Regions from separate parts of the Actinoplanes oblitus genome, predicted to be linked through region 1. Evidence: riboswitches for the same ligand, from Rfam matches in the RefSeq annotation. Region 1 holds a riboswitch; each other region holds the start of a gene.
The links. Region 1 has a riboswitch for cobalamin ahead of Actob_RS29225 (VWA domain-containing protein). Riboswitches for the same ligand answer to the same signal wherever they lie in the genome.
Positions count from the first base shown of each region.

Region 2: another riboswitch for cobalamin. It lies ahead of cobN (cobaltochelatase subunit CobN); the one in region 1 lies ahead of Actob_RS29225 (VWA domain-containing protein).
Region 3: another riboswitch for cobalamin. It lies ahead of Actob_RS01060 (ABC transporter substrate-binding protein); the one in region 1 lies ahead of Actob_RS29225 (VWA domain-containing protein).
Region 4: another riboswitch for cobalamin. It lies ahead of Actob_RS02310 (ribonucleoside-diphosphate reductase subunit alpha); the one in region 1 lies ahead of Actob_RS29225 (VWA domain-containing protein).

Region 1 covers NZ_CP126980.1:6,474,332-6,477,532, reverse strand. Annotated here, with positions in the region: gene Actob_RS29245 (citrate synthase) at 1-310, shown strand, start outside; gene Actob_RS29240 (ArsR/SmtB family transcription factor) at 445-762, shown strand; gene Actob_RS29235 (SRPBCC family protein) at 759-1,277, shown strand; gene Actob_RS29230 (VOC family protein) at 1,293-1,643, shown strand; cobalamin riboswitch at 1,706-1,884, shown strand; gene Actob_RS29225 (VWA domain-containing protein) at 1,872-3,201, shown strand, end outside.
Region 2 covers NZ_CP126980.1:8,118,748-8,121,948, reverse strand. Annotated here, with positions in the region: gene Actob_RS36075 (precorrin-8X methylmutase) at 1-212, opposite strand, end outside; gene Actob_RS36070 (precorrin-3B synthase) at 212-1,570, opposite strand; cobalamin riboswitch at 1,867-1,986, shown strand; gene cobN (cobaltochelatase subunit CobN) at 2,022-3,201, shown strand, end outside.
Region 3 covers NZ_CP126980.1:224,559-227,759, reverse strand. Annotated here, with positions in the region: gene Actob_RS01065 (FecCD family ABC transporter permease) at 1-497, opposite strand, end outside; gene Actob_RS01060 (ABC transporter substrate-binding protein) at 494-1,423, opposite strand; cobalamin riboswitch at 1,511-1,645, opposite strand; gene Actob_RS01055 (DUF4229 domain-containing protein) at 1,856-2,188, opposite strand; gene Actob_RS01050 (hypothetical protein) at 2,201-2,626, opposite strand; gene mqnE (aminofutalosine synthase MqnE) at 2,636-3,201, opposite strand, start outside.
Region 4 covers NZ_CP126980.1:506,506-509,706, forward strand. Annotated here, with positions in the region: gene Actob_RS02300 (hypothetical protein) at 1-710, shown strand, start outside; gene Actob_RS02305 (DUF6346 domain-containing protein) at 729-1,325, shown strand; cobalamin riboswitch at 1,378-1,584, shown strand; gene Actob_RS02310 (ribonucleoside-diphosphate reductase subunit alpha) at 1,711-3,201, shown strand, end outside.

The DNA.
Region 1 (3,201 bases):
GCTCTCGACCCTGGAGACGCCGGACCCGCTGCTGGACATCGCGTTCCAGCTCGAGGAGATCGCACTGCGCGACGACTACTTCGTCTCCCGCAAGCTGTACCCGAACGTCGACTTCTACACCGGCCTGATCTACAAGGCCATGGGTTTCCCGACGAAGATGTTCACGGTGCTGTTCGCGATCGGTCGCCTGCCGGGCTGGATCGCCCAGTGGCAGGAGATGATGCACGACCCGGCCAACAAGATCGGTCGCCCGCGGCAGATCTACACCGGCTCGCCGGTGCGCGACTTCGTGCCGATGTCGCAGCGCTGAGAGGGTCCGGCGCGGACTCGGAGGCGGAGCCCGACCCGGACTGTCGAACGGCGCCCCACCGGTTCTCCGGTGGGGCGTTTTTCGGCACTGAACATGCCTTGACAGTTATATTTCCGGAGCGGCATGTTGGGGGTGTGGACGTCCTGGAGGTGCTCGCCGAACCGGCCCGCCGGCGCATCGTCGACGCGCTGCTGACCCGCGAGGCGAGCGTGAGCGACCTGGTCGGCGCGCTCGGCATGAGCCAGCCGGCGGTCTCCAAACACCTGCGGGTGCTGCGCGAGGCCGGCGTGGTCTCCGTGCGCGCGCAGGCCCAGCAGCGGATCTACCGCCTCGAGGCGGCGCCGTTCCGGGCGCTGGACGGGTGGCTGCGGCCGTACCGGAAATTGTGGGAAAGCCACCTGGACGCCCTGGACAGACATCTCGCGTCGACAACATCGGAGGGGGAACCGTGACCGGACCGCTCACCGAGGCCAGCGTGGTCGCCGACGGCGACCGCTGGACCCTGATCTTCATCCGCGAGCTGCGCCAGCCGCCCGAGCAGGTGTGGCCCGCGCTGGTCGACCCGGACCGGCTCGACCGCTGGGCGCCCTTCACCGCCTCGCGCCCGCTGACCGAGACCGGCCCCGCCACCCTGACCATGGCCGACGGCGACGAGCGCACCGCGCTGCCCGCGCAGGTGCGCCGGGTCGAGCCGCCGCACCTGCTGGAGTACACCTGGGGCGAGGACCTGCTGCGCTGGGAGCTGGAGCCGGCCGAGGGCGGTACCCGGCTGACGTTGCGGCACACGCTGGCCGATCGGGACATGGACGCGATGGTCGCGGCCGGCTGGCACCTCTGCGCGGACGTGCTGGGCAGGTTGCTGGCGGGCGAGGAGGTCACCGCGATCCGTGGCCGGGACGCGATGAACCACGGCTGGGAGAGACTGCGCGACCACTACGCCGCCGTCTTCGCCGGGCGGAATCAGTAGTCTAGGGTCGCGATCATGACCGTAATCGGACTTCAGCGCCTTATCGTGTCGGTAGCGGACCTGGCCCGGAGCCGGGCTCTCTATCAGGAGGTGTTCGGTCTCGCCGAGAAGTCGGCGTTCGGGGACCTCGTGACGCTCACCGTTCCCGGCACGACCACCGAGCTGATGCTGCACCGGCGGCCGCCGACCTCGGGGCTGGCCGGGGTGGCGATCAGCTTCCGGGTGGACGACGTCGACGCGGTGACCGCCGCGGCGGAGAAGGCCGGGGCCACCGTGATCGACGCGCCGGAGGACCAGCCGTGGGGCGAGCGGCAGGCGGTGCTCACCGACCCCGACGGGCACGTGCTCTGCCTGGTCTCGGTCTGACGGCCCGGGGCGGCCGGTGTGATCTCGCTGGTCGTCGTTTGACGGGCCCGGCCCGCGGTCGGAAAGATGGGACCTCGAGCGGTTGCGGAGGAACCCGGTGCGAATCCGGGACGGTCCCGCCACTGTGACCGGGGAGCGACCCGCTGACGCGATCAGCACGCCACGGCCCGCCGGGCCGGAAGGTGAGCGGGAAACGGCGATCCGGGAGTCAGGAGACTCCGGCCGCTCGTGACAGCCGACGCGCGGGCGTGGACACCCGCCGGGAGGGAACACCCTGTGACGACTCCGTACCCGTTCTCCGCCGTGGTCGGCCTCGACGACCTACGCCTCGCCCTGCTGCTGACCTCGGTCTCCCCGGCCGTCGGCGGCGTCCTGGTCCGCGGCGAGAAGGGCACCGCCAAGAGCACCGTCGTCCGGGCCCTCGCCGCCCTGCTCCCACCGGTCACGGTGGTCCGTGGCTGCCGCTTCGCCTGCGACCCGGCCGCGCCCGACCCGGACTGCCCGGACGGCCCGCACACCGCCGACACCCCCGCCGCGCACCGCCCGGCCAGCCTCGTCGAGCTACCGGTCGGCGCCACCGAGGACCGGGTCGTCGGTACCCTCGACATCCAGCGCGCCCTGGCCGACGGCGTCAAGGCGTACGAACCGGGGCTGCTCGCCGCCGCCCACCGCGGTGTGCTCTACGTCGACGAGGTCAACCTCCTGCCGGACCACCTGGTCGACCTGCTCCTGGACGCCGCCGCGATGGGCCGCGCCCACGTCGAGCGCGACGGCGTCTCGGTCAAGCACGCCGCGCGCTTCCTGCTGGTCGGCACGATGAACCCGGAGGAGGGCGAACCCCGCCCCCAGCTGGTCGACCGGTTCGGCCTGGTGGTCACGGTCGCCGCCCCACGCGACGCCACCCAGCGCGCCGAGGTGGTCCGCCGCCGCCTGGCGTACGAGCTGGACCCGGCCGGGTTCGCCGCCCGCTTCGCCGCCGACGAGCGGGAGTACGCCGCCCGGATCGCCGCCGCCCGCGCCATCCTGCCGGCCGTCGTGCTGCCCGACGCCGAACTGGACCGTATCGCCCGGGTCTGCCTGGCCTACGGGGTCGACGGCATGCGCGCGGACATCGTGGTGGCCCGCTGCGCCGTCGCCCTGGCCGCCTGGCACGGCCGCGACCGGGTCACCGCCGAGGATGTCCGCGACGCGGCCCGCCTGGCCCTGCCGCACCGCCGCCGGACCGATCCGCTCGACCCGCCCGGCACCGACGAGGAGAAACTCGACCAGGCCCTGGCCGAAGCCGACCGGCAGGCCCGGGAGGAGGCCGCGGGCGAGACCCCCGACGACCCGCGGCCGGACGACGACCCGGACGGCGGTCCGGACGGTGACCCCGGCGGTCCGGACGACCGCGGCCCGGGCGGCGGTCCCGGCGGTGGCAGCCCGCCCGGCGGTCCGCAGGGCGGCGCCCCGGCCGCCGCCGACACCCCGATGCCTGCCGGCACCCCGCCGGACTCGGGTCCCGGCGCGGCGCCAGGTGACGGCCAGGCGGCGGCACCCGCCCAGGCCGGTGCCGCGT
Region 2 (3,201 bases), 1.6 Mb from region 1:
ATCGGCGCCCCGTCCAGCAGCGCCTTCCGCGCGGCGATCGCCACACCTGGGCTGAACCGGACATCCCGCACCAGGTCCACCATCCCGCACGCGTGGATCATCCGAACCACCACCCGCGCGACGTCGGCCGGTAGGCCGCCCAGGTCCGCCTCGGCCCGGATCGTGGCGAACGACCGCCGATAGATCTCCGCGCCGTCCCGTTCGTAATCCATCAGCCTCTCCTCGCCCCCGCCACCACGTCCCCCAGCGGATCCACCGGGAATGTCACCGTCTGTCCCGTGCCGTCGGTCGCCGCCTCCGGCAGCCGGTTCACCGGGAGTCCCGTCTCCGGTCCGGAGCGGGCCGCCTCGGCTTGCCGGAGCGGCGAATCGACCGCCTGGGCGCTCTCGGTCAGCAGGCCGTCAGCGGACCTGCGGGTCACCGCGTAACCGGCGCCGGTCGCCTCGACCCGCACGTGCGCGCCCGCCGGGCTCCCGCACGCTCGCTCGCAGCCCACCCAGTGCACCGGCAGCCCGGCCACGAACCGGCTCGCCGCCTCGGCGTCGGACCGCACGTCGGCCAGCGATTTCGCACACCCGGGCCGCCCCGCGCAGGCCGTCACCCCGGTCCACCGGGACGTCGCGGTCACCACCAGCCCCGCCGCGGCCAGCCGCTCGGTCCAGGACGCCGCCTCGGCAGCGGTGAGACCGGGCACCAGGACACCGCGCCACGGCGTGACGACCAGCCGCTTGGCCTCCGCCAAGACTCTCGTCTGGGTGCCCTCGAGCCGCCCCAAGGGCACCAAAGCCCCCGCCGCGCACTGATCGCCATCGGTCACCACGCCGACCAGCACCGCCGCGTTCACGTCCCCGGCCGCCGCCCCCGGCGGTCCGCTGAGGGTGACCGGCCGGCTCGCCGCCACCGGCGCCAAACCGAGCGTTTCCACGACCCGCGCCGAGACCCGCCCCGGCCCGTCGGCCAGCTCCCGCAACCGCCACGCGGCACCCTTGCCACTCCGCTGCTCCTCCCGCTCGGCGAGGAACGCGTGCGCGCTCACGACCAGCGCCCGCACCACCGCGCCGGCATCCACCCGCAGCCCGGTGTCGCGCCCGCCGAACCGGAGCGCGAACGCGCCCGCCGGACCGGGGATCGCCGCGACATCGGCCGCGAGCGGCACCTCACCGATCGCGAACAGGAACTTGCCGGGCAGCCGGGCCAGCTCCGGATCGGCGCGGATCGCGGCGTCCAGCTCCGCCACCAACTCCCGCACGCGGGCGTCGGCGAGTGGTGGGGCGGCGATGTTGCGTACCGAATCGTGGGTCGGTGACGGCAGCAGCCCCGCATCGCGCAAGCGATCGGCCAACCGCGCGGCGTCGCCCTCTTTCAGCGCTCTGAGCTGCAGATTTGCCCGGGAGGTCAACTCCAGGCGGCCGTCGCCGAACTCCTCCGCGAGCTCGCCGAGCAGGCCGAGCTGGGCGCCGGTCAGCAGGCCACCGGGCAGCCGGACGCGCGCCAGCAGCCCGTCGGCAGCGGCATGCAACCGCAGCGCGCCGGGGCAGGCGTCGGTGTCGGACTGTCGGTGGGCTGTCACGGCCCGGATACTACGGGCGGCCGCCGACAACAACGCCATCTCGGGTCGGCAGCATCACAACTTCGTCAGCGGCGTCACACTCCACTCCGGCCGAGCAGCGCAGCGAAGGGCAGCCGGCGCGGCATGACGGCGAGATGGGCGCGGTGAGCGTGACGCGGCGGAGGCGCGGCAGGGACGGAGCGAGCGGGGCAGGGCGGTGAGCGCGAGGGCGGCGCGGCGGGAACAAACCGGGCAGGCCGCACCCTCAGTGGCGTCGCGGACCAGCCGCCCCCGGCCGTCCGATAGCGTGTACCGGAACAAGTGAATCGAGCGGCGACGCCGCGGAGGAAGCCGGTGCGAGTCCGGCGCGGTCCCGCCACTGTCACCGGGCGCCACTGCCCGGGAGCCAGGAACTCCGGTCGCCGTTGATCTCTTACTACCCGGGGCGCGGACCCCGAGGGGGAGCGCACGCGTGTTTCTGCTGCTGTCGACGTCTGACACGGACCTGCTCAGCGCCCGGGCCAGCGGCTCGGCCTGGCGGCTGGCCAACCCGGCCCGCACCGGTGTCGCCGACCTGCCCGCCCTGCTCGACGGGGTGGAGCTGGTGGTGGTCCGCATCCTCGGCGGCCGCCGCGCGTGGGAGGAGGGGCTGGACGCGCTGCTCGGCGGCGACATCCCCGTGGTCGTCCTGGGCGGCGAGATGCTGCCGGACGCCGACCTGATGAAGCTCTCCACCATCCCGGCCGGTATCGCCGCCGACGCGCACACCTACCTCGCGCAGGGCGGTGCGGACAACCTCGTCGCGCTGCACGACTTCCTCTCCGACACCGTGCTGCTCACCGGCAACGGCTTCGCGCCGCCGACCGAGAGCCCGCAGTGGGGCCTCCTGCGGCGGACCCCGGCCGAGACGACCGCGCCCGCTCCGACGGTCGCGGTGCTCTACTACCGCGCCCACCACATGGCCGGCAACACCGCCTTCGTCGAGGCGCTCTGCCAGGCCATCGAGGCCAAGGGCGGCCGCCCCCTCCCGATCTTCACGGCCTCGCTGCGCACCGCACCGCCCGAGCTCCTCGCCGAGCTGCGCACAGCGGACGCCCTGGTGGTCACCGTCCTGGCGGCCGGCGGCACCCGCCCCGCCACCGCGAGCGCCGGCGGCGACGACGAGGCCTGGGACGTCGGCGTGCTGGCCGACCTGGACGTGCCGATCCTCCAGGGTCTCTGCCTGACCAGCTCGCGGACCGCCTGGGAGGCCAGCGACGACGGCCTCACCCCGCTCGACGCCGCGACCCAGGTGGCGATCCCGGAGTTCGACGGCCGGATCATCACGGTGCCGTTCTCGTTCAAGGAGATCGACCCGGACGGGCTGTCGGTCTACGTCGCCGACCCGGAGCGCGCGGCGCGGGTGGCCGGGATCGCCGTGGCGCACGCCCGGCTCCGGCACGTCCCGCCGGCCGAGCGGAAGATCGCGCTGATGCTGTCGGCCTATCCGACCAAGCACTCGCGGATCGGCAACGCGGTCGGGCTGGACACCCCGGCGTCGACTGTCGCGCTGCTCGCGGCGCTGCGCGACAGGGGCTACAAAGTCGGGAACTTCATCGACTACGACGGCGACGGCCTGATCCACACGCTGATCGCGGCCGGCGGTCAGGACC
Region 3 (3,201 bases), 3.6 Mb from region 1:
GCCAGGATCAACGCGCCGGGTGATCGATCACGGCCACCGGCGGCGCCGAGAAGCCAGGTCAGCGCGACCGCGACCAGGGCGCCGAGAAAGGCCGCCACCGGTACGCCGATCGGCAGCCCGGCCGTCGCGTCGGCGGCCGGGCGCAGCACGATCACCGCGGTCACCCCGAGCCCGGCCCCGGCCGCGACGCCGAGCAGGTGCGGATCGGCCAGCGGGTTGCGGAACGCACCCTGATAGGCCGCCCCGGCCAGGGCCAGCATCGCGCCGACCAGCAGTCCGAGCACCACCCGGGGCAGCCGGAGCTCGGTGAGGATCGCGACCTCGCGCTCGGTCAGGCCGCTGTGCAGATCCACCCCGGGAATCAGGTTGAGCAGCTCGGCCGCTACCGCGCCGGGCGGCAGCGCGACCGAGCCGAAGGCCAGACCGGCGGTGACCGCGACCAGCACGGCCAGCACACCGGCCGCCAGCCAGGCCGGGCGAAGCCCGGCCGGCCTCATGAGGCGGGAATCGTGCGGACCGCGTCGGCCACGGCCTTCACGAGATTCACGGTACGCGGACCCCAGCGCGAGGCGATGTCGTCGTCCAGCGGGTAGATCTGCGCCTTGCGCACCGCCGTGATCGAGGACCAGCCGGTACGCGCCTTGACCGTGCCGACGGTCTGCTTGCAGCACTGCGTGTCGGCCAGGAAGACGGTGTCCGGGTTCGCCTTGACCAGTGCCTCCGCGGAGAGCTGCGGGTAACCGCCCTTGCTCCCGTCGGCGTCCGCGGGGTCGGCGACGTTCTTCATCCCGAACAGGTCGAACACCCCGCCGATGAAGGTCTTCGAAGTGGCCGAGTACAGCTCCGGGCCCAGCTCGTAGTAGTAGCTGAGCGGCTTGGCGTGTGCCGGCACCGCCTTGACCAGCTGATCGATCTCGGCCTTCATCTGCTCGTTGAGCTTGGTGGCCTCGGTACCGTGCCCGGTCAGCGTGCCGAACTCGGCGATCTCCCGGTAGGTGTCGTCAAGGGTCTGCGCGGCCGGCGACAGGAACACCGGGATCTTGAGTTTGCCGAGCTGGGCGACGATCTGGTCGGCGTCGCCGGAGAGCACCACCAGGTCCGGGTCCTTGGCGGCGATCGCCTCGGCGTTCGGCTTGAAGCCGGACAGGTCGGTCTTCGGGGCACTCGCCGGGTAGTCGGACTGGTCGTCGACGGCGGTGACCTGCGGACCGGCGCCGATCGCGAACAGCATCTCGGTGGCGGTAGGACTCAGCGAGACGATCTTCTCGGGGCGTTTGTCCAGGGTCAGCGTGCCGACCGTGACCGGGAAACTGGCGGCCGGGCCGGCCTGCGGCTCGGCGGGCGTGCCGGCCTTGTCGTCACTGCCGCATCCGGTGAGCAGCAGAGTGGCCGCCGTGGCGGCGGCGAGAAGCGCGCGCTTCATCGAGGTCCTCCTGTCGGTCGGGTGTGGTGCATCGCCGACAGGGCCTGGACGGCCGCCGCCTGCGAGACGCCCCTCCCCGGGAGCGTGGGTTCGCGACCGCTCCCAGGCGACCTGGCTAGACCTCACATGGAGGGATCACAGTTGCGGGACAGCTCCGGTTTCCCACCGGCTTCGCTGCGGCGCGGTCTCTGAAACGCTATCCCAGAGCGCGGGCGATGGTTGCTCGACCTCGGGGTCTGTTCCGTCGGACACGTCGGTTTTGCCGGCGTTTCCGGGTTCCGGGCGGGTTCTTTCCGGCCTCGGCCTTCTTCTCGCGGCCCTTTCGGCCCTCGCCCCTGCTCCGGGCCGACCCTCGGTTCGTACTTGTCGGCTTCGGTCTTGCTCTCGCGGCCCTTTCGGCCCTCGCTCGTGCTCCGGGCCGGCCCGCGGTTCTTACTTGTCGGCTTCGGTCTTGTTCTCGCCGGGCGCGGTGTCGGATTGCGCGTCGGCGGCAGCGACCCGGTCCCCGGCCGCGGCAGCGACGTCGTCACCGGCCAGGGCGGAGCGCAGCCGAGCCTTCTCCGCGGCGCGGCGCTGGGCGGCCGAGCCGAGCTGCTCGGCCATCTGGTCGCGCCACTTGCGCAGCAGGAAGAACGCGAAGCCGGCCGAGGCGACGAACGCGATCATCGCTTTCACCAGGATGTTCAGCGGCAGCGGGAAGAGCGCGGCGAACACCACCACGAACAGGCCGAGGCGGCCCAACGTGTACTTGACGGCGGGACTCATGATCTCTCTCCCTCAGCCGGACCGCTGGCGGAGCCAGCGGAGGCCGTAGAACCAGACGAAGCAGTACACGACCGTAGCGGTCACGGCGCCGGCGCCGCCGCTCACCAGGGGTGGAGTGTACGGCGCGACCACGCCGGCGACGGTCATGCCGGCCGCCGCGCCGAAGCCGATGCCGAGTGCGGCCGCCAGCACCCGGTCGGCGCCGAAGCCGGCGGCCCGGAACTGCTCGACGAAGAGCCAGGTCGGCAGGATCAGGATCAGCCAGCCGTTGGTCCGGCCGAAGTCCGCGACCCGGGTCAGCGCCAGCACGCCCTCCAGGACGAGCACCACGGCGATGCCGACGACCAGGCCGGCGAACGCCGCGCCAAGCAGGTCGCCGACCGTCTCCACCGGGCCCGGGTCGCGCCGCAGGCCGCGAGAGCTCCGCTGCTGAGTCATCCGGAAACCCTAGGCCCAGACCTTCTGCGGCTCGCTGCGCCGCTCGGCGAGGCTGGCCGGCTTGTCATACTCCCGGACGACCTCGTACCGCGTGTTGCGCTCGACCGGCTGGAATCCGGCATCCCAGATCAGGTGTAGCAGGTCGTCGCGGTGCATGGTGCTGGGCGTGCCGTACGAGTCGGCGTCGTGGGTGATCTTGTATTCCACCACCGAGCCGTCCAGGTCGTCGGCGCCGAAGTTCAGCGAGAGCTGGGCGACGGACAGGCCGTGCATGACCCAGAAGCACTTCACGTGCGGCACGTTGTCGAAGAGCAGCCGGGAGACGGCGAACGTCTTGAGCGACTCGGCCGGCGCGGCCATCGTGGTGCGCTCCTGGATCCGGTTACGGACCTTGCCGTCCGCCGAGTCGTGGAAGTCGTGCTGGTAGCGCAGCGGGATGAAGACGGCGAAGCCACCCGTCTCGTCCTGCAGCTCACGCAGCCGCAGGACGTGATCGACCCGGTGCCGGGGCTCCTCGATGTGCCCGTAGAGCATGGTGGCCGGCGTCTTCATGCCTTTCTGGTGGGCCAGCCGGT
Region 4 (3,201 bases), 3.8 Mb from region 1:
AGATGCGAATCCGTACCTACAAGACGGTGGAGTTCTTCGCAGGCCAGGTCGCTTCCAACACGGCGTCCTGGGAAGCGGAGGCAATCACCACGTACCGCGCGAAAGCAGCGGGAATGGCTGATGCCGTGCTCGCGCTCGGCGAGGTGGCCGGCGCCATGTCGGAGGCCACGCTGATCGCCGGGTCGATCGTGGGTGTGGTGCGCAACACCGTACGTGACCTGATCGCGGAGGTCGTCGGCGCGGCGATCTCGAAGGCGGTGCAGGCACTGCTGGTCGTGACGATTCCCAAGGTTCTGGCCGAAGTTGCGCTGCTGGTCGCCAAATACACCGGACGGATCACCCGGGTTCTGCAGCGACTCACCGAGGCCATCGCCGAGCTCGGCGGCAAACTTCCGATGGTGGCGGCGGTCTGTTCCCGGGTCAGAACCCTCATGGACGATGCCGTCTTCGGGTCGGTGTTCCTGAACTCGGCCAAGCTGGCCGAGGCGGACGGTTATCTCGCGGACAGTGAGGGCGCTCGGGCCGCGTTCAAGGCGGCATACCGGGCGTTCGACCAGGCCGACGAAGCCGTCTACGGTACGAAAGCAAAGGTCGCCGTGGATGCCCTGCGAGAAGGAATCAAGGGCAACAGCCTCCAGAACGGTAGTGCCACCGGAGATGCGATTCGCAAAGGCGGATCGGCGCAACCGCACATTGAAATTCCGCAATGAGGTGCAAAGGGGTGCGTGATGACTGATGAGAACCGCGCGGCCTACCGCAAGCGCCGCATGGCGGAGATCCTGGCGGAAGCCGAGGCCAACCGTGCCCGGTCGCGTGCTGCGCGGAAGGCGGCGGAGGCGGTCGAGTATGGGCCTCTCGCGTGGTTGCGCACTGTCCTGTTGGCTCTTGGTCTCTTGGCCGTCTCATTCCTGCTGATAGCCACCGCGATGACCGTCTCCCGCTTCACCGGTGCCGACTTCGCCGACGCTGATCGGACCGGGGTGGCCACGGTCGAGCGCTGCGAGCGTCGCGGGCCCGTCAGTCTGAGTGGATTCGGCTATTACAACGTCTGCACCGTGTCGATCGGATGGAGTGGAAGGTCCTCCGTGAAGATCGACAAGCCGGGTTTCTTCACTGACGAGAAACCCGGTGACACCTTCACGATCGGCGAGAACCCGGGCAGCCGGGGCCGTGTCGGGTATTCCCGTGCCGAGGTACCCGATCGTGGGTGGGTCACCTTCATCGGCGTGGTGATCTTCGGCGCCGGCCTGATTCCCGTCCTCTTCGTTGTCGCCCTCGTTTGGGAGGGGATGCGGAGGCTGTTCCGCCGTCGGCAACGTCCGTGAGGGGCGCGCGACACACCATGTGGCGTTGCGCTGCGTGTGGCGTACCCATATATAGTCTGCGATCGCAGCTGGTTCGGCCGCTCCCCGGAGCGGCCGAGGCAAGAGGGAATCCGGTGTGAGACCGGGACTGCCCCGCAGCGGTGAGTGGGAACGACCGCCGTCATGAAGCACTGGGCCGGGGAGGCCTGGGAAGCGACGGCCAGTAGGCATGAGCGATGCGCCCGCGAGTCCGAAGACCTGCCAGCGCGCCGCACGCGACCGTGTGCGGCGGTCGAAGGCCGCGTGGGACGGCCGACGCCTCGTGCTCCGCGCATGCCCGCATGCCCGGAGGCTGGTGTCTTCCCGCGCGTGCTCCGGCCGTGTTGACTCGCGAGGGAAGAGGGCCATGACGCTCACGCCGGAAAAGACGACAGTCCCGGACCAGCGCCGCCAGGTGATGCGGGTACGCAAGCGCGACGGCGAGCTGGTGCCGGTGGACCTGAACCGGATCGTCGCGGCGGTGGAGCGGTGGACCGCCGGGCTGGACGAGGTCGACCCGCTGCGGGTGGCCACCAAGACGATCAGCGGTCTCTACGACGGCGCCACCACGGAGGAGCTGGACAAGCTCTCCATCCAGACGGCGGCCGAGCTGATCGGCGAGGAGCCGCAGTATTCCAAGCTGGCCGCCCGCCTGCTCATCGACCTGGTGTCGCAGGAGGTCCGCGAGCAGGGCGTCACCAGCTTCGGCGAGTCCATCGCGCTCGGGCACGAACAGGGCCTGATCGGCGACGACACCCTCGCCTTCGTCACGAAGTTCGGTGCCGAGCTGGACGCGGCGATCGACCTGAGCGCGGATCTCCGCTTCGAGTACTTCGGCCTGCGCACCGTCGCCGACCGCTACCTCCTGCGCCACCCGACCAAGCGCATCCCGATCGAGACCCCGCAGTACTGGCTGCTCCGCGTCGCCTGTGGCCTGTCGGCCAACCCGGACGAGGCGATCGGCTTCTACCGCCTGATGTCGAGCCTCGCCTACCTGCCCAGCTCGCCCACGCTGTTCAACTCGGGCACCCGGCACACCCAGATGTCGAGCTGCTTCCTGGTCGACTCGCCGAAGGACGAGCTGGACTCGATCTACGAGCGGTACCACCAGGTCGCCAAGCTGTCGAAGTTCTCCGGCGGCATCGGCATCGCCTGGTCCCGGGTCCGCGGCCGGGGCGCCCTGATCCGGGGCACCAACGGCAGGTCCAACGGCATCGTCCCGTTCCTGAAGACGTTGGACGCCGGGGTCGCCGCCGTCAACCAGGGTGGCCGGCGCAAGGGCGCGGCCTGCGTCTACCTGGAGCCGTGGCACCCGGACATCGAGGAGTTCCTGGAGCTGCGGGACAACACGGGAGAGGAGTCCCGGCGTACGCATAATCTGAATCTGGCCAACTGGATCCCGGACGAGTTCATGCGCCGGGTCGAAGCCGACGAGGACTGGCACCTGATCGATCCGTCGGACGCTCCGGAATTGCCGGATCTGTTCGGGGAGGCGTTCGCCGACGCGTACCGAAAAGCGTCTGGGAAAGCAGTTAAAACGGTCAAGGCTCGGGACCTCTACGGGCGGATGATGCGGACGCTGGCGCAGACCGGCAATGGCTGGATGACGTTCAAGGATCGGTCGAACGCGCTGTCCAACCAGACCGGCGCGCCGGGCAACACCATTCACCTGTCCAACCTGTGCACCGAGATCCTCGAGGTGAACAGCGACGACGAGACGGCCGTCTGCAACCTCGGCTCGATCAACCTGGGCGCGCACACCACCGCCGGCGGGGTGGACTGGGAGCGGCTGCGGGAGACCGTGCGCACCGCTGTGGTCTTCCTGGACCGGGTGATCGACATCAACTACTACCCGTCG